DNA from 2 places in the Variovorax sucrosi genome. Region 2 is predicted to be linked to the other one. Evidence: riboswitches for the same ligand, from Rfam matches in the RefSeq annotation. Region 2 holds a riboswitch; the other holds the start of a gene.
What was found. Region 2 has a riboswitch for glycine ahead of gcvT (glycine cleavage system aminomethyltransferase GcvT). Riboswitches for the same ligand answer to the same signal wherever they lie in the genome.
Positions count from the first base shown of each region.

Region 1: it holds a riboswitch for glycine, as region 2 does, so the genes downstream of both, ACSFBE_RS20780 (FAD-dependent oxidoreductase) here and gcvT (glycine cleavage system aminomethyltransferase GcvT) in region 2, are expected to answer to the same signal.

Region 1 covers NZ_JBPJZU010000011.1:32,926-46,965, forward strand. Annotated here, with positions in the region: gene queA (tRNA preQ1(34) S-adenosylmethionine ribosyltransferase-isomerase QueA) at 1-223, shown strand, start outside; gene tgt (tRNA guanosine(34) transglycosylase Tgt) at 228-1,400, shown strand; gene ACSFBE_RS20730 (hypothetical protein) at 1,416-1,790, opposite strand; gene ACSFBE_RS20735 (DUF3597 domain-containing protein) at 1,929-2,312, opposite strand; gene ACSFBE_RS20740 (serine endopeptidase) at 2,378-3,460, opposite strand; gene ACSFBE_RS20745 (DUF2145 domain-containing protein) at 3,497-4,303, opposite strand; gene ACSFBE_RS20750 (hypothetical protein) at 4,387-4,833, opposite strand; gene ACSFBE_RS20755 (YiaA/YiaB family inner membrane protein) at 4,869-5,354, opposite strand; gene ACSFBE_RS20760 (phosphatase PAP2 family protein) at 5,481-6,149, opposite strand; gene ACSFBE_RS20765 (MFS transporter) at 6,149-8,080, opposite strand; gene ACSFBE_RS20770 (hypothetical protein) at 8,077-8,952, opposite strand; gene ACSFBE_RS20775 (helix-turn-helix domain-containing protein) at 9,093-9,851, shown strand; glycine riboswitch at 10,039-10,145, shown strand; gene ACSFBE_RS20780 (FAD-dependent oxidoreductase) at 10,228-11,457, shown strand; gene ACSFBE_RS20785 (FIST signal transduction protein) at 11,458-12,720, opposite strand; gene ACSFBE_RS20790 (PhaM family polyhydroxyalkanoate granule multifunctional regulatory protein) at 12,787-13,497, opposite strand; gene ACSFBE_RS20795 (MarC family protein) at 13,711-14,040, shown strand, end outside.
Region 2 covers NZ_JBPJZU010000008.1:283,698-297,737, forward strand. Annotated here, with positions in the region: gene ACSFBE_RS17610 (sulfite exporter TauE/SafE family protein) at 1-10, opposite strand, end outside; gene ACSFBE_RS17615 (LysR substrate-binding domain-containing protein) at 108-998, shown strand; gene pmbA (metalloprotease PmbA) at 1,004-2,374, opposite strand; gene yjgA (ribosome biogenesis factor YjgA) at 2,443-3,099, shown strand; gene mog (molybdopterin adenylyltransferase) at 3,096-3,689, shown strand; gene ACSFBE_RS17635 (TRAP transporter substrate-binding protein) at 3,797-4,765, shown strand; gene ACSFBE_RS17640 (TRAP transporter small permease) at 4,850-5,362, shown strand; gene ACSFBE_RS17645 (TRAP transporter large permease) at 5,373-6,665, shown strand; gene ACSFBE_RS17650 (hypothetical protein) at 6,740-7,267, shown strand; glycine riboswitch at 7,289-7,373, shown strand; glycine riboswitch at 7,390-7,511, shown strand; gene gcvT (glycine cleavage system aminomethyltransferase GcvT) at 7,562-8,725, shown strand; gene gcvH (glycine cleavage system protein GcvH) at 8,767-9,138, shown strand; gene gcvP (aminomethyl-transferring glycine dehydrogenase) at 9,175-12,075, shown strand; gene ACSFBE_RS17670 (SDR family oxidoreductase) at 12,122-12,907, shown strand; gene ACSFBE_RS17675 (putative bifunctional diguanylate cyclase/phosphodiesterase) at 12,929-14,040, opposite strand, start outside.

The sequences.
Region 1 (14,040 bases), on a different contig from region 2:
TGAGGCGTCCGGCGATACGCGCATCTTCATCACGCCGGGCTTCGACTTCACGCACGTCGACCTGCTGATCACCAACTTCCACCTTCCCAAGAGCACGCTGATGATGCTGGTGAGCGCCCTCGCCGGCTACGAGCGCGTGATGGCGCTGTACGCCCACGCCATCGCCCACCGCTACCGCTTCTTCAGCTACGGCGACGCCATGCTGCTGGCACGACAGGACTGAACCCATGCTGAACTTCGAACTGCTCACCACCGACCCGACGAGCCATGCGCGCCGCGGCACGCTCACGCTCAACCACGGCCCGGTGCAGACGCCGATCTTCATGCCCGTGGGCACCTACGGCACCGTCAAGGGCGTGATGCCGCGCAGCCTCCAAGAGATGGGCGCACAGATCATCCTGGGCAACACCTTCCACCTGTGGATGCGCCCCGGCCTCGACGTGATGGCGAGCTTCGGCGGGCTGCACCAGTTCGAAAAGTGGGACAAGCCGATCCTCACCGACTCGGGCGGCTTCCAGGTGTGGTCGCTGGGCGCGATGCGCAAGATCAGCGAGGAAGGCGTGAAGTTCGCATCGCCGGTCAATGGCGACAAGCTGTTCCTCACGCCCGAGGTCTCGATGCAGATCCAGGCCATCCTCAACAGCGACATCGTCATGCAGTTCGACGAATGCACGCCCTACGATACGAACGGCCACATCACGACCGAGGCCGAGGCGCGCACGTCGATGGAACTGAGCCTGCGCTGGGCGCAGCGCTGCAAGACCGAATTCGCGCGACTCGAGAACCCGAACGCGCTGTTCGGCATCGTGCAGGGCGGCATGTTCGAGAACCTGCGCGAGGAATCGCTGGCCGCGCTGGTCGACATGGACTTTCCCGGCTACGCCATCGGCGGCGTGAGCGTGGGTGAGCCGAAAGAAGAGATGCTGCACATCATGGGCCACACGCCGCACCGGCTGCCGGCCCACAAACCGCGCTACCTGATGGGCGTGGGCACGCCCGAGGACCTGGTGCAGGGCGTGGCCGACGGCGTTGACATGTTCGACTGCGTGATGCCCACGCGCAATGCGCGCAACGGCACGATGTTCACGCGCTACGGCGACCTGAAGATGCGCAACGCGCGCCACAAGATGGACCCGCAGCCGGTCGACCCGAGCTGCACCTGCCACGCCTGCGCCGGCACATCCGGTGTGAGCTGGAACGACGGCGGCCGCGAGGGCTTCAGCCGCGCTTACCTGCACCACCTCGACCGCTGCGGCGAGATGCTCGGCCCGATGCTCTGCACCATCCACAACCTGCACTACTACCTGAACCTGATGCGCGAGATCCGCGAAGCGCTCGACGCCAGGCGCTTCGCCGAGTTCCGGCAGCAGTTCAAGGCCGAGCGCGCACGCGGGGTGTGAACCGGGCGTCAGCGGCTATTTGGCCGCAGCGATGAAGGGCTTGACCGGCAGCGGCGTGCTGTACGGCTCAATGCGCAGCAGCTCGCTCTTGAACACCGCGATCTGCCGCAGTGGCGCCTGCACCAGCGCACCGTCCGCCTCCTTGGCGGAGGCATATTGCCAAAGCGTGATCTGGCCCTTCTCGGCCAGCAGCGCGGCGAGCCGCTGCACCGCGGGCTCGTTGCCCCTGCCGAGCTGCTCGACGTCGACACCGACGACGATGTCGTCGCGCGGCGAGACGATCTTGAACAGTTTCACGCCGGCAGCGGCTTCGCCGTGGGCAGTGAGCGCCCAGGCGCTCGCCGAGACGAGGACGAGCCGCACCACGGCACGGCAGTAGGAAAAGGACATCGCTGGATCCCGTCGCATGGAAAGCCGGCAAGCGTAGGCGCGCACAACGGCGCTGCCCATTCGACGGAAGCCATACGCCGCTCGGCCCAAGCGTAAAAAAGCCCGTCGGCGACGGGCTTCGGATGCGAGCGCGGCGAATCAGTCGCGCAGTTCGGCCGGCACGGTGCCGCCGTTGGCGGCGATGCGGGTCATGACCTGGCGGTGCAGCCAGAGGTTCCAGCCCGCAGAGCCCGGCTCGTCGTTGCCGGTGTAGATCAACTCGTTGGCCAGTTCCTTGCGCGCGGCGAGGCTGCTGTCCAGGCCGAGCAGCTTCATCAGATCCACGATGGACGTGCGCCAGTTCAGAGCGCTCGCGCCGGGCATGGCATCCAGGATGGGGGTCACGTCGCCCAGCGGAATGGAGGGCGGCGGTGCGACCGGGGCCGGGGCGCTTGCCGAAGGTGCAGGTGCCGGCGCAGCCGTCACCTCGGCAGCGTTGGCCGACGGAAAAATCTTGGAAAAAATCTTGCCGAAAATGCTCATGAGTACTCCTTGAATATCAGACTGGTTCTGTGAAACGCGGCGCCGGGCGCCGCACGAAGCTTCTATCACGCAGGCAAGGCGCCAGCCACTGTTTGCTTGTCCGAAAGTGTTCGCGTCTGTGCCGACGTGCCGCATGCATGGCAGAACTTCGAGAAGGCGCTCTTGCGCGCATCGCAGGCACCGCAATGGTCGAACAGGCCGATGCCGCAGTGCGGGCAGAAATCGATCGCCGGGTTCTTCAGGTCCACCGGGCGCTCGCAGCCGGGGCACACGCTCTTGGCCAGGCGCGCCAGCGCGGTGTCGTAGCTCAGCTCCTCGCGCCGCACGATGTCCGGCTGTGCCTCGGCCAGCTTCTGACGGGCCAGGTAGCGGTTGAGCGCGACGATCGCATAGCGCCCGACCAGCACCGTCAGCACGATGCCCACCACGTAGCGCACATAGCCGCCGTAGCTCGGCAGGTAGGGCACCAGCTCGACGAAGAAGGCGAACAGCGCGAAGAAGATGAAGCCCCAGACGAAGGGCCAGTAGGTGCTCTTGCGCTTCTTCACGAACAGCCAGCCGGCCACGAGCAGCAGCGGCAGCGTGAGCGCCAGTCGGTAGCCGAACACGCGCAGCTCGACGCGGCGGTATTCGGCGTTGAGCTTTTCCTGTGCCGTTGCCTCGAGCTCGGCGAGTTTCTGCCGCGCAGACGCCTGCGCCTGGCGCGCGTCCAGCGCGACCTGCTCCTGCACGTCGACCTTCTGCTGGGCCTCGTCTTCCTTGGCCTTCAGGGCATCGAGCGCACGGGTGCGCGCGATCAGCTCGGCGTCCTGGTCGGGCTGCGCCGTGGCACGGCGCGTCGCCACCCAGTTGCCGAAGGTTTCGCGCGCCGTGCGGCTGGACTGCTGGGCCACGGACAGCTTCAGCTCGGCCTGCTCCAACTCGCGGGCCGCCTGCTGCTCGGTGCGCTCGGCCTCGCGCACACCGGCCCGCAAGGGCTCCGCCGCCGCACGGTCGATGAAGTCGTCGAGTTGCAGGGCCCGCTCGACCTGCGGCAGGTCACCCACCAGGGTGCCGCCGAGGCCGATCAGGAAGCTGGCGAACACCAGCGCCACCAGCCAGAGGCCGCGGCGAAACCATTTTTCAGAGAGGCGCAAGGATTTGCTCATTGTTCTTCTTTCCAGTGATGCGTTCCCTCGAACGCGTTACAGCCCGAGTGTGACCGGCGCCGCGCCCAGCCCGCTGCGCTGCAGCCAGGCGAACACCGAATCGGCGCTGACCGTCTCGATGCGATCGGCAAAGCGCTTCTCGTTGGGATGGTCGTCGAACGCCACGTTGGCCTTGCTCATGCGCCCACCCAGCCGCGTGAGCGGGCCGAGCGTGAGCGTGGTTGGCGCATAGCCCTTCAAGCGCAGCCACGCCTGCGCCTGGCTGCGGTCGGTCACGGTCGACGACTCCATGGCCAGCGCCAGCGTCTCGATCACCCACTGGTTCGACTGCTGGTATTTGTCGGCCCACACATAGCTCACCAGGCTGTAGGCCGGCGTGTGCAGGCGCCCGATGCCGGCCGCGGGTGGCGCCGCCAGCAGCGCCGCGAGTTGCGACTGCACCGCCGACGTGGGCACCGACCACGCGGCCTCGTAGCGCCACGGATCGTCGAGGAAGAACTCGCCCAGCCCCTGGCGGTAGAGGCCGGCCACCGCCGTGCCGCACTGGTTGAGCTTGTGTGCCACGCGCCACGGGCCGGCGTCGGTCTTGAAGGCGATGCCGACATGCGACCAGCGCAGCCCGTACTTGCCCAGGTCCTGGCCGGCGCGTGCCAGCAGCACCACGCGCGCGCCGCTGGCGTCCAGCGCCTGCGCCGTTCGCTCGGCCAGCGTCAGGCCCTGCTGCACCTGCTGCGCGGTGGGGCGGACCTGTTCGCACGAGCGGCCCGCGTGCGATTCGGTCGGAAAGAGGAACAGGCCGGCCAGCACGACCGCCGCCGCGAGCAGCGCGGTGCGCAGCGCCATGCGCACGCGCCAGGGCCAGCCCGGCGCCGCCACTTCGCGTCCGAAATCGTCGTAGTGGCCGAAATGGGTGGGGGCGCGCGGGTTCACATCAGCCTCTCGTTGTGAAGCAGCGCCCGGCCGATGGTGTTGGGAATGAAGGCGATCATCTCGCCCGCAGCGGACAGCACGACGCCGCTGCCGATCACGCTCACCGTGACGACGGTGCCGACCGCGATCGCGCTGCCCTGCACCGCATGACCGGCAAGCCGCACACTGGCACGTGCGCCGTCCGACGCGCGCTCGAGCAGGCAGACGGTGCCCGCGGCCGAGGCCTCGACCGCCACCACCGTGAGCGCGGCACCGCCCACCGACAAAGCGACCGGCACGGCCACCACGGCACTGGCGGCAGCGCCCGCCACCGAGGCGGTACCGACCACCGAGGCCACTGGCAGCAGCGACAGGGCCACCGAGGCTTCGCTCTGCGCGTGCGCCACGAAAGCGGTGCAGACGGTGCAGGCGGCCAGCAGGGAAACGATCAATGTCTTTTTCATCAGATTGCTCCTGAAAAGGGTCCGGGTACTGCGCGTCATTCCGCAGCGCTGTCAGCGCCACGGGCTTCGCGGCGGCCTTGCAGGCGGGCCTCGGCCAGATCGGCCTCATGGCGGTCCCGCAGCGTCTTGGCCAGCGTGAAGGCCGCGCTGATGAGGAACAGCCAACTCACACCGAGGAAGGCCTTGTAGGTTTCGTTGATGTCCATGCGCAGCAGGCCCCAGCCGGTCAACCCCATGGCGGTGAGGAAGCCGCCCCAGACCACCAGCTTCCACATCGGCGTGTCGCCGGCCGAGCGGGTCGCACCGTGCTGGTTGTCGCGCACAAACTTCGCCAACACGAAAGCCGCCGACAGGCAGAACACGTAGCCCATCACCATGAAGGCGCGGTCGAGCGCCGCACCGGGCAGCCAGCCGAGGCCGATGGCGCAGAGCGACACGGCGACGCCGAAGGAGGTCCAGACCTGGAACTGCCAGGCGCGGGTATCGCGTTGGACGGAGACGTGGAAAGGAAGGGGTTGCATGAAAGCCTCGCGGCGTTGTGAAGGTGATCGGATGATCGACTCCACTTCGCCGAGAAGGCGCATTTCAATGCACCAGGCCTCCTGTGCAGCGCCTTCAGTATCGAATTTCGATACCCATACGCCGCATCAGGTCCGTCGCAGATCGTCCCGGGTGTAGGGGCGCTCGATGCCGGCCAGCCGGACGGCGATGGCTTCGAGCAGGTTCTGCGTCGGCGCCGGCGCGCCGGGCGTCTGGAAGGCCAGCGGCAGCAGCAAGCCGAGCAGCATCGCCGGCCAGGGCACCCGGGGCGCCGGTTGGCGGCGCACAAGTCGCAGGAAGGCAAGGCAGATCGCGATGCCCAGCAGCAGGCCGGCTACCACCTCCGACGCCGAGTGCGCGAAGATCGCCAGGCGCGACGCACCGATGGCCGCGCCCAGGGCCCAGCCGGCCGCCACCGCGATGCGGCGCACCGCGGCCGACCGCCGCGCCGCCAGCATCCAGAGCGCCACCGACCACACGCTGGTGCTGATGGCCGTGTGGCCGCTGAAGCCGGTGAAGTTCAAGCGGGCGCTGCCGATGCCCCAGCCCATGAACGCGAGCTTCGATGCCACGATCAGCGCGCCACCGGCGCCGAAGGCCAGGCACCAGCTGAAGGCGGTCCAGCGGCTGCCGCCCGGCGACAGCCACAGCAGCAGCACGATCAGCACCGACGCCGGCAGCATCAGGCCGCTGTCGCCCAGCCAGGTGAAGGCGTGCCAGAACTCCGGCGGCACGGCGCCGAGCGTCCCCCAGAAGGCGTCGCGCAGCCCCGCCATCAAGCGGCGAGCAGTCCGCTGACGCGCGACTGGAGCGATTCGGGCTGCACCTGCGCGCCGGGCACGGCCGGCCCGACGTTGAGCCCCACACGGCTGAACAGCCCGCGGCGGAAGGGCCGCACCATGGCGACGTTCTGCCCGTCACGCTGCTCGATGCGACTGAAGAAGGAGCCCCAGAGGTTGGTCAGCGCCATCGGGATCACTGGCGGGTCGATGCCCTCGGCCCGTGCTGCCGCCAGGATCTTCATCACGCCGCCCTTGAAGGGCTGCAGCGTGCCGTCGCGGGTGATCGCGCCCTCGGGGAAGATGGCGAGCAAGTCGCCCTCGCGCAACACGTCGACCGCCTGCGCGAAGGCGCGCTCGTAGGCGACCGGGTCGTCCTTCTGCGGCGCAATCGGGATCGCCTTGGCCAGCTTGAAGAGCGCTCCCAGCACCGGCACCCGGAAGATGCGGTGGTCCATGATGAAGCGGATGGGACGCGGGCTGGCCGCCATGAGCAGCACGGCGTCGATGAAGCTCACATGGTTGCACACCAGCACCGCCGCGCCCTCGGTCGGGATGTGCTCGTCGCCGCGGATGCGAAAGCGGTAGATGAAGTGCGACAGCAGCCAGGACACGAAGCGCAGCAGGTATTCCGGCACCAGCATGAAGATGTAGAAGGCCACCACCGCGTTGGCGATGCCGGTGAACAGGAAGATCTGCGGGATGGTGAAGCCGGCCTTGAGCAGCGCGCCGGCGATGACCGCGCTGGCGATCATGAAGAGCGCATTCAGGATGTTGTTTGCCGCGATGATGCGCGCGCGGTGCGTCGGCTGGCTGCGCAGCTGGATCAGCGCGTACATCGGCACGCTGTAGAGGCCGGCGAAGAGCGACAGCAGGCCGAGATCGGCCATCACGCGCCAGTGCGCTGCCTGGCCGACGAAGGCGCCCAGGCCCATCTCCGGCGCCGCGGGCAGGCCGCGCGAGGCGAAGTACAGGTCGATCGCGAACACGCTCATGCCAATGGCGCCGAGCGGCACCAGGCCGATCTCGACCTGACGGCGGCTCAGTGTTTCGCACAACAGCGAGCCGATGCCGATGCCGATCGAGAACACCACCAAGAGCAGCGAGGCGACTTGTTCGTTGCCGTGCAGCACCTCCTTCGCGAAGCTCGGAAACTGGCTCAGGAAGACGGCGCCGAAGAACCACATCCACGAGATGCCCAGGAGCGAGCGGAACACGACCAGGTTGCCGTGCGCCAGCTTCAGGTTGCGCCAGGTTTCGCTGAACGGGTTCCAGTTGATGACGAGGTTCGGGTCGGTCGCCGGCGCGGTCGGAATGGCCTGCGCCACGCCACGCCCCACCAGCGCCAGCCCCACGCACGCGACTGCCACCGTCGTGTGGCCGACACCCGGCAGCGCCACCAGCAGGCCACCGGCCACCTGGCCCAGCAGGATGGCGACGAAGGTGCCCATCTCGACCATGCCGTTGCCGCCGGTGAGCTCGCGCGCGTCGAGCACCTGCGGCAGGTAGGCGAACTTGACCGGGCCGAACAGCGTGGAATGCAGGCCCATCAGGAAGACGCAGCCGAGCAGCACCGCGGCGTCGGCCCGCACGAAGCCCCAGGCCGCGATGAACATGATCGCGATCTCGAGGTTCTTGACGAAGCGGATCATCTTCGTCTTGTCGTACTTGTCGGTCAGCTGGCCGGCCGTTGCCGAGAACAGCAGGAAGGGCAGGATGAACAACGCCCCGATCGCCAGGCCGGCCAGCGCCGGCGGCATCCAGCTCAGCTGGAGCTGATAGGTCACCATCACGGTGAAGGCGAACTTGAAGAGGTTGTCGTTGGCCGCGCCGGCGAACTGCGTCCAGAAGAAGGGGGCGAAGCGCCGCTGGCCCAGCAGGGCGAACTGATTGGCGTGTGTCTCGGCGGCAGCGGCAGGTGATGTCATTCGAATGTCCCTGTCGGGCTCCTCAGACCGTCATGGCGGTGGCGCGTGGATTGTGCCGCAGGGCCCAGGCCAGCCAGCCCATCGATGGCCCGCAGCACCGGCCAGGCGGCGCAGGCGGCCACCAGATGCTTCAGGCTGTGGCCCGAGACGAACTGCCCGGTGGCCTCGAAGATCGCCTGGTCGCCCAGCTCGAACAGCTTGGCCACGGCATAGAACAGGACCACCGCGCCGAGCCGCAGGCCGATGGCACCGGGCACCGGCCGCAGCACGGCAAGCACCAGCACCAGCGCCATGCCACCGAACTGCACCACGGCCCAGGGCAGCACATCGCCGCGCTCGTGGTAGGCCGCTACCGCCAGCATGCCGCCGAGAAAGGCTGCGCAGGCCGCCGGCCAGCCGGCGCGCGAGCTGACCCGCTCGCACACCGCCAGGCCGACGATGCCGGCGAAGGCGATCGCCATGCCGGCGCGGTCGGCGGCGAGGCGCAGCGCGTCCGGCTGCAGGTGATAGAAGACCGAGCCGGCGGCGGTGAAGATCAGCCCGGCGAAGAACAGCCAGGCACAGTCGAGTGCGTTGGCTGCGCACAGCCGCTCATGCAGCGTGTCGAAGCGCCGCAGCCGCAGCAGGCCCCACAGGCCGAAGGCCGCGAATGGCAGGTTGCTCAGCACATCCACCGCGAACGGCAAGCCGCGCCAGGCGCGGTCGTCGGCGAAGGCGGCCCCGGCCGCCGCGCTCGGATCGGGCACGGCGGGCCCCAGGCAGGCAATGAGCACGAAGGCGGCGAAGGCGGCCAGCAGCCCGCGCTCGCGGGACGACAGATGCGAGAGACGGCGAAACAGCGGCACGGTCGGCGAACGGTCTGGGCGGTTCATGGCGGGGCTCCGGTGATGCAGGTGATGCGGTGGGAGCGGAATCTAGTTGCCGGCGGAACTATTTGGCATCGAAAATCGATACGGTCTGCCGATTCAGAACGATCGGTATCGAAAAACAATACCAAGGACGCTTCCACGCCATGAGCACCACCATCGACCTCGTCCAGGCGCTGAAGAACGAGCTGAAGAACGCCCGCATGACCTATGCCGACCTGGCCCGCGCCCTCGGCATGGCGGAATCCAGTGTGAAGCGGATGCTCGCCAAGGGCGACATGCCGCTTACCCGGGTCGATGCGATCTGCCGGGCGCTGAAGATCGACTTCGCCGAGCTGGCCCGCCGCGTGGCCGACGCCCAACCGCTGCTGCGCGAGCTGACGCAGGAGCAGGAAAAAGCCGTGGTGCGCGACAAGAAGCTGCTGCTGGTCGCCATCAACGTGCTGAGCCAGTGGACGCTGGAGCAGATCGTCGCAGCCTACCGCATCACCGAGGCCGAGTGCATCGCCTGCCTGGTGCAGCTCGACCGCATCGGCATCATCGAACTGCGTCCGCTCAACCGCTACCGGCTGAAGCTGGCCAAGACCTTCCGCTGGCGGCCGCACGGGCCGGTGATGGACTTCTTCCGCGAGAACGTGGTGCTCGACTACTACCGCGGCGGGTTCGACGGCCCGGCCGAGGGGCTGCTGCTGGTGCACGGCTCGATCAGCCGGGCGCTGGCGCCATCCTTCCTCGAGCGGCTGCAGCGGGTGGCGCAGGATTTCGCGCAGCAGCACCAGACGGACCAGAAGCTGCCGCCCAACGACCGCGAGGGCTACACCCTGCTGCTGGGCATGCGGAACTGGGAATTCGAGGCCTTCACCCGGCTGCGGCGCAGCGATGCCAGGCCGACCAAGTCCGCCTGAGGTGGGACGATCGATCGGGCGGGCATGGGCGGTCACGGAGGGATAGGCCAAATGGCCAGTTCTCGAATTTGTCAAGACGGGTAAACTCCAGGGTGCAGGAGAGCGGGTGTCCTCACCCCACCGTACGCGCAAACTCCCATGAACGCCGAGGTGAACCGCATGCCGGTTCGATGACTGCCGTCTATTGATCTAGCCGTCTGGAGAGCCATCGCCCCGCGCGATGCACCGAAGGAGCAACCCCGCTGCACGTCGCCGCGGGCGAATCTCTCAGGTACCAAGGACAGAGGGAGCGGCGAACCCGAACTCCGGATCCGGCCCGCAACCCCACGGTTTGTCGTGCATCCGCCGTTTGTGCCATCCCACAAGGATCTGGACCATGCGCGTGATTGTTCTGGGCGGCGGTCTTCTTGGCGTCGCTTCGGCCTACTACCTCCAGCAACTCGGCCACGAGGTGACGGTGATCGACCGCCACGGCACGCCCGCTGCCAAGGCCCGCGGCCTGGTCGAGCCGCCCGCGCCAGCACCGGCCCCGGCACCCTCCACGCGTCCGGGCTCGCCGTGGCGCGCGGCCGTCGACCGGCTGCGCCACCGGGTTCAGGCCTGGGCCGGCTACCTGACCGGGGCGGCGCACCGGCCCACCGAGCGGCTCGAACACCTGGTGCGCCTGGGCGCCTACAGCCGCGAGAGCGTGCGGGCGCTGCGCCGGGAAGCCGGCGTCAGCCTCTCGTCGCCGGGCACCGCCTGGATGCGCATCTACACCGACGCCGACGCCTTCGAGCAATTCGCCCGGCGTGTGCCACGGCTGCATGCGCTCGGCTGTGCGCTGCACCTGCTGTCGGCCGACGAGGCCCTGCGCCTGGAACCGGCGCTCGAGCCCTTGCGCGGAACGCTGGCCGGCGCCGCCTTCACGCGTGAAGACACCTCGCCCGACCCGGCCAGCTTCGCCGGCAGCACCCTCTTCATGTGCCGCGCGGCCGGTGTGCACTTCCTGACGAAGCACACGGTGACGCAGTTGCATGCGCTGGATGGCCGCGTGGACCATGTGGAACTGTTGAACGCCGACGGCGAACGCATCACCCTGCGCGCCGACGCCTATGTCATGGCGCTGGGCAGCGGCAGCGCGCCGCTGGCGCAGGCCCTGGGCGTGCCGCTGCGCTTGCGGCGGGTGCAGGAGTATTCCGTATTGCTGCCGCTGAAGGACCCCGCGCGCGCCCCGCAGCTCATGCTGTACGACGGCGTGGGCCGACTGCGCATGCGGCGCGTCAGCACGCCGGAGGGCGACCAGCTGCGGGTGTGGTCGACGGTGCGCATCGACGGCGCCGCACCGGTGCTGTCGGACCCGGAACGCCTCGCCCGCATGCTGTCGCGCGTCGAGGAACTGCTGCCCGGCCTGACCGAGCGCCGCGGCGCCACGCTGACCCTCCGGCCACATGTGCGCAGCGCCAGCGGGCTGCCGGTGATCGGTCGCACCCGCCTGCGCAACCTGTTCCTCAATGTCGCGCCCGGCGCACCGGGCTGGACCCACGTGTGCGGCGCCGGCAAGTCGATCGCCCGCATCGTCAGCGGGCTGTCCCCCGAGGTCGAGTTCGCCTTCGCGAAGGGCTGATCAGGCGACGAACACCGTCAGCACGCCGGTGTAGCCGTACACATGGTGGCGGGCGATCTCGCCGGCCGCGAAGAAGCCGACCAGCGGCACGTCGCCCAGCGCATGCCGCACGATCTGCATCTCGGCGTTGGGTGCGCCGAAGTGCGGCCCGCCGCGGCCCGAGCAGCTGACGTACACCGCACCGGCCACGCGGCGTGCCGGATGTGGCGCCGCCTCGGCCTCGCCGGCAGCCACCGCGCGTGCGGTCGCCAGCGTCTGCTCCTCGGGTTCGAGTTCCTCGCGGATCTCGGCGCAGATGCGCATCAGGTCGGCGCGCGCGGCCTGCGCGTTGCGCCGGCAGAAGCTCATGCGCATGCCGGCTTCGGCCAGGTCGGCGATCGCCACGCCACGGCGGGTCGGGTCGAGCCCGATGATGTGGCGCACCCGCACATCGGCCCCGAGGTCGCCGGTGCGGCGGACGCCGTCGCTGCCGGCATCGACCAGGCCCACGAGCGTCGCGCGCACCGCCTCGATCGCCGCCTGCGGCTCGTCGAGCGACACGCCGAGGTCGGACAGCAACACGTCGAGGGCCGGCTGGCCGTCGAGCTGGAGCAGCAGATTGCCGTCAGCCTCGGTGATCTCGCGCTCGCGCGAGACCGGCTGGCAGCCCTGCGTGACCCGCGACACCAGCCGCACGCCCTCGCCGAACACCACGCCCGACATGCCGCCGGAGAACACGCCGCCCGCGGCGCCATGGCCGCGGATGTTGCCGTTGCCGCCGACGGCGAACTGCAGCGAGCCTTCGCGGCCGGAGGACAGGCCGCCGAACAGGTAGCCGGTGTCGGTGCGTCCCGCCATCTCGCCGACCAGTTCGGCCAGCTCGGGCGTGCGCGGGTCGGCGTGGACGAGTGCGGTGTGCGGCTCGAAGCCTGCCATCTCCGAGCTGCCCAGCGGTGCCACGCCAGAGAACACCCGGTACTGGTCGCTCGGCAGCGCGCACAGCATGAGGCTCAGCGCGGGCTCGTCGAAGTACTCGGCATTGTTGGCCGACACGCCGACGCCCACGGTGCCCGACCAGTCGGTCACCTCCGGCAGCTCGGCGCCCAGGTGATCGAGGATGTCCTGCGCGTCGTCGGCGTAGTGGTCGGTGATGTAGAGCAGGCCCAGCGTCGGCGCGGAGGCGTATTCGGGCAGCGCCATCTGCGCACGCACCTGGGCCAGGGCAAGGCCGGCCGCCATGCGCCATTGCGGATGGGTGGCGTGGCCGGTGGGAAAGAGTTTCATGCGCGCATTTCCGGGGAAGTCCGGGTGTTCTCAGGGTTCAGGGGGGCAAGGGCAGGCCGCGCCGGCTCAGCGGCCCCGGGCACGCGGTGCGGCGGCGGCCTTGCGCGCTGCGGGGGTGATCTTCTTGGTGGCAGCCGCTTTCCGGGCCGCGGCCTTCTTGGCGGCCGGGGGACGCGCCGATGCCTTGGCCGTCGTGGCCGCGCCGGGCATCTTCAACTGCCCCGCATCGTGCATGGCCGTCTGCGCGATGTGCTGGAACTGCTGTGTCAACGCGTTCCACCACTGCAGCGGGTCGACCACGCCGGGCGCCGTTGCCTTGGCGTCGTCGCCGCGGCCATTCTCGGGTGCATCGGCGGGCGGTTCGGCGCCGTTCTCCTGCGCGATGGAGGGCGGTGCCGGCGCCTCGTCGGCCGGTTCGACCGATGCGGTGGGGGCCGATACCGGAGGCGCAACGGTCGCGGTGAAGGCCTTGGCCAGGTCTTCCATCTGGACGTTCATGCCGCGCAGGGTCGACAGCGTCATCTTCTGCACTTCGAGCGCCTGGATGGTCGCCCTCAGCGCATGGCCGTTCTGTTCGAGCCAGTACTGCACGGTCTTCAATTCCTGGATGCGCTTGTCGACCTCTTCGACCGACAGCGTGGGCGCTACCCAGCTGGACAGGCTCGGCATGCCGGCGACGCTGCCGCCGCCCGGAGCCGTGCCGCCGGCGAGGTTTTTCAGGAAGTCGAAGCCCGGGACGAACTGGCTGAAAGCGAAAGGGGATGTCGCATCGTTCATGGCTGCCTCCGGCGGTGATTTCGTCAGCTTACTCCACGCGCCCGTAGGCGGTCGGGGCTTGTGAGCGTGGGTGTTCGCTGGCAAGGCACTGCGGCCGATAATCCACCGCATGAACACTCTGTTTCATCTTGGCTTCCGTGCCCGCGCCCTCGGTCGGGCCGCGTCGGAAGAGCCCGGCCGGGCAGGCCCTCGGGAAGACATCGGGGCCACGGTTTGACCTACACCTTCGCTTCGGCCACGGTCCTGCTGCTGATCTGCGACCCGCTGGGCAACATCCCGATCTTCGCCAATGCGCTGCGGCATGTGGCGCCCGAGCGGCGTGCGGGGGTGATCCTGCGCGAGGTGCTGATCGCCTTCGTGCTGCTGCTGGCCTTCATGTTCGTCGGCGACAGCTTCCTGCGCGTAATGGGGCTGTCGGGCCTGTCGCTGCAAATCGCAGGTGCGGTGGTGCTCTTTCTCATCGCGCTGCGCATGATCTTCCCGAACCACACGGCCTACGAGAGTGCCGACACGCGCGAGCCGCTGATCGTGCCGCTGGCGATC
Region 2 (14,040 bases):
GGGATGGCATGGATGCGAGTCTGCGGCGTCCCGAAGCGCCAACCAATGCGGATCTCGCGCAGCCTGCCTCAGGCACCGCCTGAGCCTGAACATGCTACCTTGGCACCATGCGATTCGATCTGACCGACCTGCGCCTTTTCCTGCACGTCGCCGAAGCCGGCAGCCTGACCGCCGGTGCGCAGCGTAGCCACATGACACTGGCCTCGGCCAGCCAACGGGTGCGCGGCATGGAAGCGACGCTGGGTCATCCGCTGCTGCAGCGCCATTCCCAAGGTGTGCACGCCACAGAGGCCGGCCGGACCTTGCTGCATCATGCGCGCCTCGTCCTAGCGCAGATGGAGCAGCTCCGCGGCGAACTGGGGACCTATGGCGAAGGGCTGCAGGGCCATGTCCGCCTGCTGTGCAACACGTCCGCGATGACCGAACACCTGCCCGCGCCATTGGCCCGATTCCTCGCAGCGAACCCGCACATCTCGGTCGACCTGGAGGAACGTGCGAGCGACGACATCATCGACGCACTGCGGGCAGGCGTCTGCGACATCGGCATCGTGTCGAACGCCGCGGACACCGCGGGGCTCGACAGCCGGCCGTTCCGGCGCGACGACCTGGTGCTCGTGATGCCGCGCAGCCACGTGCTGGCCGACCGCCGCCGCATCGGCCTGGCTGAGGTGACGGACGCGGCCTTTGTCGGGCTCGGCGCGGCAAGCCCGCTGCAGCAGCACATCGCGCTGCATGCGCGCCGGCTCGGCAAGCACGTGCACTACCGGGTGCGCGTCGCCAGCTTCGAAGCCGTGTGCAGCATGGTGGAACAAGGCATCGGACTGGGCATCGTGCCGCAGACGGCTGCGCGGCGCTGCGCCCGGACGATGCAGATTCGCCGCGCGGTGCTCGACGAACCATGGGCCGCACGCACGCTGCTGGCGTGCACGCGCTCCGGCCAGCCGCTGCCCCTGCACGCCCAGCGACTGCTGAACGAGTTAGCGCAGCCGCGGGCCTGAACTGCTCAGGAACCGGCGATCTTCATCCGGTCGATGAGGATCGAGCCGGTGGTCTTGGCGCCGTAGTTGTAGGCATCGGCCCCGACGGCCTGGATGCCCATCAGCATGTCCTTCAAGTTACCGGCGATGGTGATCTCCTGCACCGGGAACGCGATGCGCCCCTTCTCGACCCAGAAGCCGCTGGCGCCGCGCGAGTAGTCGCCGGTCACGTAGTTCACGCCCTGCCCCATCAGCTCGATCACGAACAGGCCGGTGCCCAGCTTGCGCAGCATTTCGTCGAGGTCGTCGTCGGCCTTCGTCAGACGCGAGCGCAGCGTCAGGTTGTGCGAACCGCCGGCGTTGCCCGTGGTCTTCATGCCCAGCTTGCGGGCCGAGTAGGTGCTGAGGAAGTAGCCCTCGAGCCGGCCGCCGTCGACGATCTTGCGCGCCCGCGTGGTCACGCCTTCGTCGTCGAAGGGCGCGCTGCCCTTGCCGCGCTTGATGTGCGGATCTTCGGCCACGTCGATGTGCTTGGGCAGCACCGGCTTGCCGAGCGAATCGAGCAGGAAGGTGCTCTTGCGGTAGAGCGCACCGCCGCTGGTGGCCTGCACCAGCCCGCCCAGCAGGCCGGCGGCCAGTGGCGACTCGAACAGCACCGGGCACTGCGTCGTCTTGATCTTGCGCGACTTCAGGCGCGACAGCGCGCGTTCGGCGGCGTAGCGGCCGACCGCCTGCGGGCTGGCCAGTTCGTCGGCCGAGCGCATCGAGCTGTACCAGGCGTCGCGCTGCATGCCGTCGCCCTTGCCGGCGATGGGCGCCACCGAGATGGAGTGCCGCGAGCTGGCATAGCCGCCGCGGAAGCCGTGCGTGTGGGCGCTGAAGAAGTGGCTCTGCTGGGCCGAGACGCCGGCGCCTTCGCTGTTGGTGATGCGCTTGTCGGTCGACAGGGCCGCGGCCTCGCATTCGAGCGCCAGCTTGGCCGCTTGTTCGCTGTCGATGTCCCAGGGGTGGAACAGGTCGAGGTCGGGCTGCTCACGCACGATGTCCGCTTCGTCGGGCAGGCCGCCAACCGGGTCTTCGGCGGTGAAGCGCGCGATGTCGTAGGCGGCCTGCACCGTCTGGGCGATGGCGGCCTCGGAAAAGTCGGAGGTGCTGGCGTTGCCGCGGCGGTGCCCGACGTACACCGTGATGCCCAGCGACTTGTCGCGGTTGCGCTCGACGTTCTCCAGTTCTCCCTTGCGCACCGACACGCTCAGGCCGCAGCCTTCGGAGGCCTCGGCCCCCGCGTCGGTGGCGCCGAGCTTCTTGGCATGCGCCAAGGCCGAGTCGACCAGATTTTCGAAGAAAGAGCGGCTGTACGCAAAGCCGGACGCGGGGCGCGTGGAGGATGTCGTCATGTGTTGGCTATGATACTTGGCCCCCTGTTCCCTCTATCGCGCGGTCCTTTGCGGCCCAGGATTTTCCGATGTCCCGCAAACCCAAAAAAGGCTACTACGTCCGTGGCGAATTCGTTGCCGAAGGCAGCGAACTCGACCTGGAGCTCAAACGCGAGCTCAAGGGCACCGACGACGCCAGCAAGACCGACCTCAAGCGCGAAAGCGCCGAGTTGCAGAAGCTCGGCGAAGACCTGCTCGGTCTGCGCGCCGGCCTGTTCGACCAGTTGCCGCTCGGCGAGAAGCTGGCCGACGCGATCGTCGAGGCGCGCCGCATCACCAACTTCGAAGGCAAGCGCCGCCAGATGCAGTTCATCGGCAAGCTGATGCGCGCGCTCGACCCCGAGGTGCTCGACGCCGTGCGCAGTGCGCTCGACGAGCAGCACAGCGGACCCGCCGAGGAAACCGCGATGCTGCACGAGGCCGAACGCTGGCGCGACCGGCTCATCGCCGACGACGACGCGCTCGGCGGCTGGATCGAGACCCATCCCGACACCGACAGCCAGCAGCTGCGCGCCCTGGTGCGCCAAGCCCGCAAGGACATCAAGGCCGGCAAGCCCGGCGAAGCGCCGCGCCAGGCCAAGGCCTACCGCGAGGTGTTCCAGCTGGTGCGCGCGCAACTGGCCGCCCATGCAGGCAGCGACCGGGCGGCCGAGGCCAGCGAGGAATCGCGGGAGCGCGACGCATGAGCACTCCGGACCCGGTCCGCATCGGCATCGTCTCGGTCAGCGACCGCGCTTCCACCGGCGTGTACGAAGACAAGGGCCTGCCGGCATTGAAGGACTGGCTGACGCGTGCACTGCGCAACCCGATCGACTTCGAGGCGCGCCTCATCCCCGACGAGCAGGCCGGCATCAGCGCCACGCTGATCGAACTGGTCGACGCCGGCTGCTCGCTGGTGCTCACCACCGGCGGCACCGGCCCCGCCCTGCGCGACGTCACGCCCGAAGCGACGCTGGCCGTGGCGCACAAGGAAATGCCGGGTTTCGGCGAGCAGATGCGGCAGATCAGCCTTCGCTTCGTGCCCACCGCCATCCTGTCGCGACAGGTCGCGGTGATTCGCGACCGCGCGCTGATCCTCAACCTGCCGGGCCAGCCCAAGGCCATCGCCGAGACGCTCGAAGGCCTGAAGAACGCCGACGGCTCGCAAGCCGTGCCGGGCATCTTCGCGGCCGTGCCCTACTGCATCGATCTCATCAACGGGCCGTACATCGAAACCGACGATGCGGTCTGCAAGGCGTTCCGGCCGAAGTCCGCGATCCGTCCGGCCGCTGCCTGAAAACGCGGTAAGTCGGTGAAACCCCGACGCCGTTGCCTTCGGGTATGCGGCATAGTCGAAAGCGCCTGATTCGACTACGCCATTCGGCGAAAACTCCCGGAGACACCATGAAACTCGGCACCCTTGCCGCCTGCCTTTCGCTCGCCCTCGGCGCGAGCGCCTTCGCCCAGACCACGACGCTCAAGATCGGCTACGCCACCTCGAAGGAATCGCACTACGGTGTCGGCTCGACGGCGTTCTGCGACGAAGTCGAGAAGGGCACGCAAGGCCGCTTCAAGTGCCAGCACTTCGCCAACTCGGCGCTGGGCGGCGAACGCGAGCAGATCGAGGCCATCCAGCTCGGCACGCAGGACCTGCTGAACACATCGACCGGCCCGGTCGGCAACTTCGTGCCCGAGGTCAAGATCGTCGACATCCCCTTCCTGTTCCGCGACTACGACCACGCGCGCAAGGTGATGGACGGCCCGATCGGCCAGGACATCCTGACCAAGTTCCCGAGCAAGGGCATCATCGCGCTGGCCTGGACCGAGAACGGCTTCCGCCACATGACGAACAGCAAGCGCGACATCGTCAAGCCGGAAGACGCCAAGGGCCTGAAGATGCGCACCATGGAGAACAAGGTGCACATGGACGGCTACCGCACCTTCGGCATCCTGCCGACGCCCATGGCCTTCCCCGAACTGTTCGGCGCGTTGCAGCAGGGCACGGTCGACGGCCAGGAGAACCCGATCCCGGTGATTCTGGCGTCGAAGTTCTCGCAGGTGCAGAAGCATCTCTCGCTCACCGGCCACGTGTACTCGCCAGCGCTGCTGCTGCTGTCGCCCAAGGTCTGGAACAAGCTCTCGGATGCCGACAAGAAGCTCTTTGTCGCGGCGGCGCAGAAGGCGTCGATCGCGCAGCGCAAAAAGGTCAACGACGACGAAAGCAACGGCATCGCCCAGCTCGAGAAGGACGGCATGAAGGTCACACGCACCGTCGACAGCAACGCCTTCCGCGAGGCGCTCAAGCCCGCGTACGTGAGCTACGCCAAGGAGTTCGGCGCGGACAACATCAAGAAGATCACGGACGTCAAGTAAGCGGCAAACCGCTGACCGTCCACCGCCCGGACACGCCGAGAGGTTCCGGGCGGTTCGCTTTTTCCAGACCGAGATTCAAGTACCGTGCAAGCCTTCGAGCGCCATTTCATCACCGCCAACCGCTGGGCGCTGATCCTTCTGCTGGCCGCCATGTCGGTCATCATCTTCACCAATGTCGCGTTGCGCTACCTGACCGACCAGTCCCTCGAATGGGCCGAAGAGGTCTCGCGCCACATGATGATCTGGCTCACCTTCCTGGGCGCCGGCCCGGTGCTGCGCTACGGCGGCCACATCGCCGTCGAGAACCTGCAGGACGCCTTGCCGCCCAAGGGCGCGATGGCCGTGCGCCTTGCCGTCGCGGCGCTGCTCTTCGCCTTCTTCGGATTCATGGTCTGGTACGGCTGGCTCTACATGCAGCGCACCATGTTCCAGCTGACCGCCGTGACGCAGATTCCCTTCGCCTACATCTACAGTGCCATGCTGATCGGCGGGGTGCTGTGCATCGTGCACTTCCTGTTGGTGGTCAAGGGTTACGTGCTGCGCCGGGAGTTCCGGTCGGATGCGCACTTCGACGCCACCGCGTCGGCATCGTTGTAAGGGGACGCGCATGGACCCGAGCATCGTTCTCATCGTTTCCGCCTGCGTCTTCCTCGCCATCGGCGTGCCGGTCGCCTTCGCCCTCGGGCTGGCCACCGCGGCCACGCTGATCCTGGCGGAAAGCTATCCCCTGATGGTGCTGCTGAAGGAAACCTTCACCGGCATCGACAGCTTCCCGCTGATGGCCGTGCCCTTCTTCATCCTGGCGGCAGAGCTCATGAGCGGCGGCTCGCTGACCGAGGTGCTGTTGCGCTTCGCCGGCCAGTTCGTCGGCCACAAGCGCGGCGGCCTGGGCTACACCAACGTGGTGTCGCTCACCTTCTTCTCGGGCATCTCGGGCTCGGCGCTGGCCGACGCGGCCGGCCCGGGCTCGATGCTGATCAAGATGATGGACAAGGCCGGCTACGACCGCTCGTACGCGGCGGCGCTGACGGCGTCCACGGCCATCGTCGGGCCGATCATCCCGCCGTCGATCATCATGATCATCTACGCGCTGCAGGACGAGACGGTGTCCGTCGGCACGCTGTTCGCAGCGGGCATCCTGCCGGGCATCCTGATCGCGGTGGCGATGTGCGCGGTGAACTTCTGGGTGTCGAAGAAGCGCAACTACAAGGGCGACGGCCAGCTGCCGCCGATGCGCGACATCCTCGTCACGACGTGGAAGGCACTGCCCGCCATCCTGCTGCCGGTGGTCATCCTCGGCGGCATGCGCGCCGGCTGGTTCACGCCGACCGAAGCCTCGGTGGTGGCGGTGTTCTACGCGCTGCTGTGCGGCAAGTTCGTCTACCGCACGCTCGAGTGGAAGGCGCTGCCGAACATCCTCGAACGCTCGGCGCTGCTGTCGGCGTCGGTGCTGATCATCATCGGGCTGTCGGCGTCTTTCGCCTGGGTGCTGACGATCGAAGGCATTCCGCAGCAGATGGCCGAATGGCTGATCGGCATGAACCTCTCGCCGTGGATGTTCCTGATCATCGTCAACGTCTTCCTGCTGCTCTTCGGCATCTTCATCGAGCCGCTGCCGGGCGTCATGGTGCTGGCGCCGATCCTCGCGCCGGTCGCCATGAAGCTGGGCGTCGACCCGGTGCACTTCGCGATGATCGTGATCTTCAACCTCACGCTGGGCATGATCACGCCGCCGGTCGGGGGGCTGCTCTTCGTGACATGCAACGTGTCGAAGGTGCCGATGTCGAAGCTGGTGCGCGAGCTGGTGCCCTTCCTGTGGGCGCACGGGGCGGTGCTGATCATCCTGACCTTCGTGCCGGCGCTGAGCACCTGGCTGCCGCGGGTGATGGGCTTCAAGTAGAGGCGCTTGCTTCATCGGGTTGTCATGACCGGGGCCGATGCTGGCGGATTCGCAATCCCGACGCTTGGCACCCGATGTTCTTCAGCAAGACCGAAAAAGCCCGCGACGAGCTGCGCCCCGGCCGCCGCACGCTGACGCAGCGCGAACGCGCCGTGCTGCTGATGGCCGACGGCCAGCGCTCGGTGACCGACTTCGTGCCGCTCTTCAGCGACCGCGACGAGGCGCTTCGCGTGGCGCACCACCTGTTGCACGAGGGCTATCTGCACGCGCCGGATGAACGCTTCGACGCGCCCGCCGTCGTCGTGGCGGATGTGCCCGAGCCATCAACGCCCACCGCATCGGCCGACCCTTTCGACGGCAAGCCGTCCCTGGCCACCACCCGCATGTTCCTGTTCGACCTGTGCGAGCGCATGTTCGCGCGGCGCGACCCGGCGATGGCGCAGGTCCTGCGCGACACGCTGCGCGAGGCGCGCGACCGCGCGTCCATGCTGGCCGTGGCCGACACGATGCTCGCGGAGATCCGACAGGCCGCCGGCGACGAGCGCGCCGACGCCATCCGCGATCGCATCGCCAAGTTGTTGCCAGCCGAAACGGTGCACTGAGCCCGCGCCGATCCACTACACTCGCCCGGGTCAGGAGAGCGCCCGCAACGGGCCGCCGAAGGCGCAGGAACCCATCCGAACGCTCAGGCCCCAAGGACTGACGAGGCGCCTGTTCATCCGGGCGTTTCCTTGCTGGAGAGAGGTCGGTCGTCCATCGCGACACGCCGGCCCACCGAAGGAGCAAACCCTAAGCCTCTGAAAAGGCGGGGCGAATCTCTCAGGTAGAGCGGACAGCAGGGGTGGCCCATGACTTGCGTCGTGGATTCCGTCTGCCCCCCTGTTATGGAGAGCGCCATGGCTGCTTCCGACGATTCGCTTCAGAAGACCCCGCTGCATGCCCTGCACGTCGAACTTGGCGCCCGCATGGTGCCTTTCGCCGGCTACAGCATGCCGGTGCAGTACCCCGCCGGCCTGATGGCCGAGCACAAGCACACCCGCACGGCCGCCGGCCTGTTCGACATCTCGCACATGGGCCAGCTGCGCCTGGTCGGCCCCGACGCCGCCGCGGCTTTCGAGACGCTGATGCCGGTCGACGTGGTCGACCTGGCGCCCGGCAAGCAGCGCTACGGCCTGCTGCTGAACGACGCGGGCGGCATCCTCGACGACCTGATGTTCTTCAACGAAGGCGACGGGTCGCTCTTCGTGATCGTCAACGGCGCCTGCAAGGTGGCCGACCTGGCGCACATCCAGGCCCGCATCGGCGCGCGCTGCGAGGTGCAGCCGATGCCCGACCACGCGCTGCTCGCATTGCAGGGTCCGCAGGCCGCCGCCACGCTGGCCCGCCTGTCGCCCAACGTGGAACGCTTCGTCTTCATGACGGGCGGCGCGGTGCAGATCGGCGGCATTCCGGCCTTCGTCACCCGCAGCGGCTACACCGGCGAAGACGGCTTCGAGATCTCGGTGAAGGCCAGCGACGCCGAAGCACTGGCCCGCCTGCTGTTGGCCGAGCCCGAGGTGCAGCCCATCGGCCTGGGTGCGCGCAACTCGCTGCGGCTGGAAGCCGGCCTCTGCCTCTACGGCCACGACATCGACGAGACGACCACGCCGGTCGAGGCCTCGCTCAACTGGGCGATTCAGAAGGTGCGCCGCACCGGCGGCGCGCGGGCCGGTGGCTTCCCGGGTGCCGACAGGGTGCTGGCCCAACTGGCGGCCGCGGCATCGGGCGCGGCCGGCATCGCCGAGCACGACACGCTCAAGCGCCGCCGCGTCGGCCTGGTCGCGCTGGAACGCATCCCGGTGCGCGACGGCACGCCGCTCGAATCCTTCGAGGGCATCGCCATCGGCCAGGTCACCAGCGGACTGCTCGGGCCCACGGCCGACCGGCCGATCGCGATGGCTTACGTGGCCGCCGCCTTCGCTGCGCCCGGCACGCGCCTGCAGGCCATCGTGCGCGGCAAGCCGGTGCCGATGGAGGTGACCACCCTGCCCTTCGTGCCGACCCGATACTACCGAGGCTAGTTTCCCTTTCACCTCTCGTTCCATCTCTTTTCAGGAGCCCCATGAGCACCAAATTCACCAAGGACCACGAGTGGGTCCAGGCCACCGGCAGCGACGCGATCGTCGGCATCACCGTGCATGCGCAGGACGCACTCGGCGACGTCGTGTTCGTCGACCTGCCCGAGGTCGGCAAGACCTTCGCGCAAGGCGAAGTCGCCGGCGTCGTCGAATCGGTCAAAGCGGCAGCCGACGTGTTCATGCCCGTCTCGGGCGAGATCACCGAAGTCAATGAAGCGCTGCGCGCCGACCCCTCGCTCGCCAACAGCGACCCACTCGCCACCGGTTGGTTCTTCAAGGTCAAGCTGAGCGAGCCCGCCCAGCTCGACGCCCTGCTCGAAGCCGCCGACTACGACAAGTTCGCTGCAGAGAGCTGACCCGCCTTCAATCTTCGCCTTCATCGCTCCACGCCCATGCCGACCCCCTCCTTCCCCACCTTGCGCGAACTCGAGAATGCCGACGAATTCATCGCCCGTCACATCGGCATCGAGCCGGCCGACGAGGCGCGCATGCTGCCGGTCATCGGCTCTGCCACGCGCGAGGAACTGATCGACGGCATCGTGCCGCCGGCCATCCGCCGCACGCGGCCGATGCAGTTGCCCGCGCCGGTGAGCGAGGCCGACGCACTGGCCGAGCTGAAGGCGATGGCGGCGAAGAACAAGGTGGCGCGCAACTTCATCGGCCAGGGCTACTACGGCACCCACACGCCCGGCGTGATCCTGCGCAACATCCTCGAGAACCCCGCCTGGTACACGGCCTACACGCCCTATCAGGCGGAGATCTCGCAGGGCCGCATGGAGGCGCTGGTCAACTTCCAGACCATGGTCTGCGACCTGACCGGCATGGCGATCGCCAACGCGTCGATGCTCGACGAGGCGACGGCCGCGGCCGAGGCGATGACGCTGGCCAAGCGCAGCGTGAGATCCAAAAGCAACGTCTTCCTGGTGGCCGGCGACTGCCACCCGCAGACCATCGAAGTGCTGCGCACCCGCGCTGCGCCGCTGGGCATCGAGATCAAGGTGAGCACCGCATCGGAGACGCTGCCCCTGTTGATGGCGAGCGGCGAATTCTTCGGCGTGCTGGCCCAGTACCCCGGCACCACCGGCCAGGTGCACGATCTGCGCCCGCTGGCCGGCCATGCGCATGCCTGCGACGCCGCGCTGTGCGTGGCGGCCGACCTGCTGGCGCTGACGCTGTTGGCACCGCCCGGCGAATGGGATGCCGACATCGTCTGCGGCACCACGCAGCGCTTCGGCATGCCGATGTGCAACGGCGGCCCGCACGCGGCCTACCTGGCCTGCCGCGACGGGTTCAAGCGCTCGCTGCCCGGCCGGCTGGTCGGCGTGAGCGTCGACGTGCACGGTTCGCCGGCCTACCGGCTCGCGCTGCAAACGCGCGAACAGCACATCCGCCGCGAAAAGGCCACGTCGAACATCTGCACGGCGCAGGTGCTGCCGGCCGTCGTCGCAAGCATGTACGCCGTGTACCACGGCCCCGCCGGCCTCACGCGCATCGCGCAGCGTGTGGCGGCGCTCACCGGCATTCTGGCCGCGGGCCTCGAGCAGATGGACCGCGAGCTGGTCAACACCACCGCCTTCGATTCGCTGACCGTGAAAAGCGGAGACGACACCGCCGCCATCCTCGCCCACGCGAACACGGCCGGCGTCAACCTGCGCCATCGGCTGCAGCAGCACCTGGGCATCTCGCTGGACGAGACGACGACGCGCGCCGACATCGAGACGCTGTGGGCGCTGTTCGTGCCGACCGGCACGCCGATGCCGCGCTTCGAGGAACTGGCCGACACCGCCCCCGTGCGCATTCCGGACGACTTGCGCCGCACCTCGGCCTTCCTCACGCATCCGGTGTTCAACACGCACAAGAGCGAGACGTCGATGCTGCGCTACATCCGCAGCCTCTCCGACAAGGACCTGGCGCTCGACCGCAGCATGATCCCGCTGGGCAGCTGCACCATGAAGCTCAACGCGACCAGCGAAATGATCCCGATCACCTGGCCCGAGTTCGCGAACATCCACCCCTTCGCACCGGCCGAGCAGCTGCAGGGTTACGCCGAGCTCGACCAGCAGCTGCGCGACTGGCTGTGCGAAGCGACGGGCTATGCCGGCATCAGCCTGCAGCCCAACGCCGGCTCGCAGGGCGAGTACGCCGGCCTGCTGGCGATCAAGGCCTTCCATGTGTCCAAGGGCGAAGGCCAGCGCAACATCTGCCTGATCCCTTCGTCGGCGCACGGCACCAACCCGGCCAGCGCGCAGATGGCCGGCATGCAGGTGGTCGTGACCGCCTGCGACGCGCAGGGCAACGTCGACCTCGACGACCTGAAGCGCGCCTGCGAGAAGCACAGCGCCAACCTGGCGGCGGTGATGATCACCTACCCCAGCACCCACGGCGTGTTCGAGACCCGCGTGAAGGCACTGTGCGAGCTGGTGCATGAACATGGCGGCCGCGTGTACGTCGACGGCGCGAACATGAACGCCCTGGTCGGCGTGGCCGCGCCAGGCGAGTTCGGCGGCGACGTGAGCCATCTGAACCTGCACAAGACCTTCTGCATTCCGCACGGCGGCGGCGGCCCGGGCGTCGGCCCGGTGTGCGTGGTGGAAGACCTCGTGCCCTTCCTGCCGGGCCATGCGACGGCGGGCGTCGGTGGTCATGACGTGGGTGCGGTCTCGGCCGCGCCGCTGGGCAATGCCGCAGTGCTGCCCATCAGCTGGATGTACTGCCGCATGATGGGCGCAGCCGGCCTGCAGGCCGCGACCGAGACGGCGATCCTGTCGGCCAACTACATCAGCGCGCGCCTGAAGGAACATTACCCAACGCTGTACGCGAGCCCGAACGGGCATGTGGCGCACGAGTGCATCCTCGATTTGCGCCCGCTCAAGGACACCAGCGGCGTCACGGCCGAAGATGTGGCGAAGCGCCTGATCGACTACGGCTTCCATGCGCCCACGCTGAGCTTCCCGGTGCCCGGCACGCTGATGGTCGAGCCGACCGAGAGCGAGCCGCTGGCCGAACTCGACCGTTTCATCGACGCGATGATCGCCATCCGCGGCGAGATCCGCCGTGTGGAAGAAGGCGTCTGGCCGAAGGAAGACAACCCGCTCAAGCACGCGCCGCACACCGCCGCCAGCCTGCTGAGCACCGAGTGGACGCACCCCTACTCGCGCGAACTCGGCGCCTACCCGCTGGCCGCCCTCAAGCAGGCCAAGTACTGGTCGCCGATCGGCCGCGTCGACAACGTCTACGGCGATCGCAACCTGTTCTGCAGCTGCGTGCCGGTGGGCGACTACACGACGAGCTGAACACGACGGCACAATCGATGCTCCCCCCTTCAAAGGAGAGACATCGATGAGTGAAACAAAGCAGCCGCTCGACGGACACATCGCCTGGGTGACCGGCGGCGGCAGCGGCATTGGCCTGGCCGGTGCCATCGACCTGGCCAAGGCCGGCTGTCGGGTCGTGATTTCCGGCCGCGAGACGGCCAAGCTCGACGCTGCGATTGTCGAAGCCGAGGCCAAGGGCGCACCGCGTGGCCGCATCACGGCGATGGCGCTCGACGTGGGCGACCGGCCCGCGGTCGACAAGGTGGCCGCGGCCATCGAGGCGCAGCATGGCGGCGTCGACATCCTGGTCAACAGCGCCGGCGTCAACTTTCCCAAGCGTTTCTGGAGCGAGACCGACGGCGACACCTTCGCCAAGGTGGTCAACATCAACCTCAACGGCGCGACCTTCTGCACGCTGGCTGTGCTCAAGGGCATGCAGGCGCGGCGGCGCGGCACGGTGATCAACATCGCGTCGTTCGCCGGCTGGCACCAGAGCTACCTCACCGGCCCGGCCTACGTGGCAAGCAAGGCCGGGCTGACGGCGATGACGCACAACTTCAACATCGAGCAATGCGTGCACGGCCTGCGCGCGACAGCCGTTTGCCCCGGCGAGGTGGCCACGCCGATCCTGAAGAAGCGGCCGGTCGAGCCGAGCGCCGAGGACAAGGCGCTGATGCTGCAGGAGGAAGACATGGGCCGCACCATCCGCTTCATCGCCGAGATGCCGCCGCACGTGTGCATCAACGAGCTGGTGATCGCGCCGGTGCACAACCGCATCTACATCGGCGGCAGCGAACTGCAGCGCCGCTGAGGTGCCGGCGGCCGGTGTGCCTCAGGCCGGCTGCGCCGCCGCCCAGGCCATGACCTCCGGCAACGGGGCCGGGCGGGCGAACAGGTAGCCCTGGACCAGCCGGCATTCCAGCACCGTCAGCACCGCGAGCTCACCCTCCGTCTCGACACCCTCGGCCACCACCGCGATGTCGAGCGAGGCACCCAGCTGAACGATCGAATTGACCAGCACGGCGTTGCCCGGCGAGCTCGCCAGGCCGTCGATGAAGCTGCGGTCGATCTTCACCTGCTTCACATAGTCGCTGCGCAGCGAAGCCAGCGACGAATAACCGACACCGAAGTCGTCGACCGCGATCGCCACGCCGGCCGCCGACAGTGCGCTCAGGCGGCCCCGCGTTGCGTGGGTGTCGAGCGCCACCTCCTCGGTGATCTCGATCTGCAGCCGGCAAGTGGCGATGCCGCGGGCGGCCAATGTGCCGAGCACGATCTCGTCGACGGCGAGCTGCGCCATTTCGCGCGGCGACACGTTCATCGCCACCGGCACGCCGGCCAGCGCGGAGCCCGGGGCGTCCATCTGCTGCATCGCACCGCAGATCTCCTCCAGGATGTAGCGCAGGAGGTTCTCGGCGATGCCGGTGCTGGCGGCCGCGAACACCACCTGTTCGGGCGAGATGCGACCGTGCCGCGGATGGTTCCAGCGCAGCAGCGCCTCCAGGCTGTGGATGCGGCCGCTGTCGCGCTCCAGGATCGGCTGGTACCAGAGTTCGATGGTGCGTGCCTCGATGGCCTGCAGCAGGTCGCGCTCCACATCGCGACGCGTCGCCAGGCGCAGGTGCAAGGCCTCGTCGACCACCTGGTAGCGGTTGCGGCCGGCCCGCTTGGCCTCGTACAGCCCTTCGTCGGCCAGGCTGATCATGTCGGTGAATTCGACCGCGGCATCGCCCAGCTCGAACTTCGAGATGCCGATGCTCACGCCGAGGTGGCCACCGGAGTGGGCGGTAGCGAAGGGAATGGAAGCGATCAGCGTCTCGGCCAGCGCCTCCGGCGTGGCCGGCTCGGCCTGGGGGCGGTAGAGGATGGCGAATTCGTCGCCGCCCCAGCGGCCCAGCACGGCGTGCAGGCCGTCCAGTTCCTTCGCCAGCCATTGCGCCACAT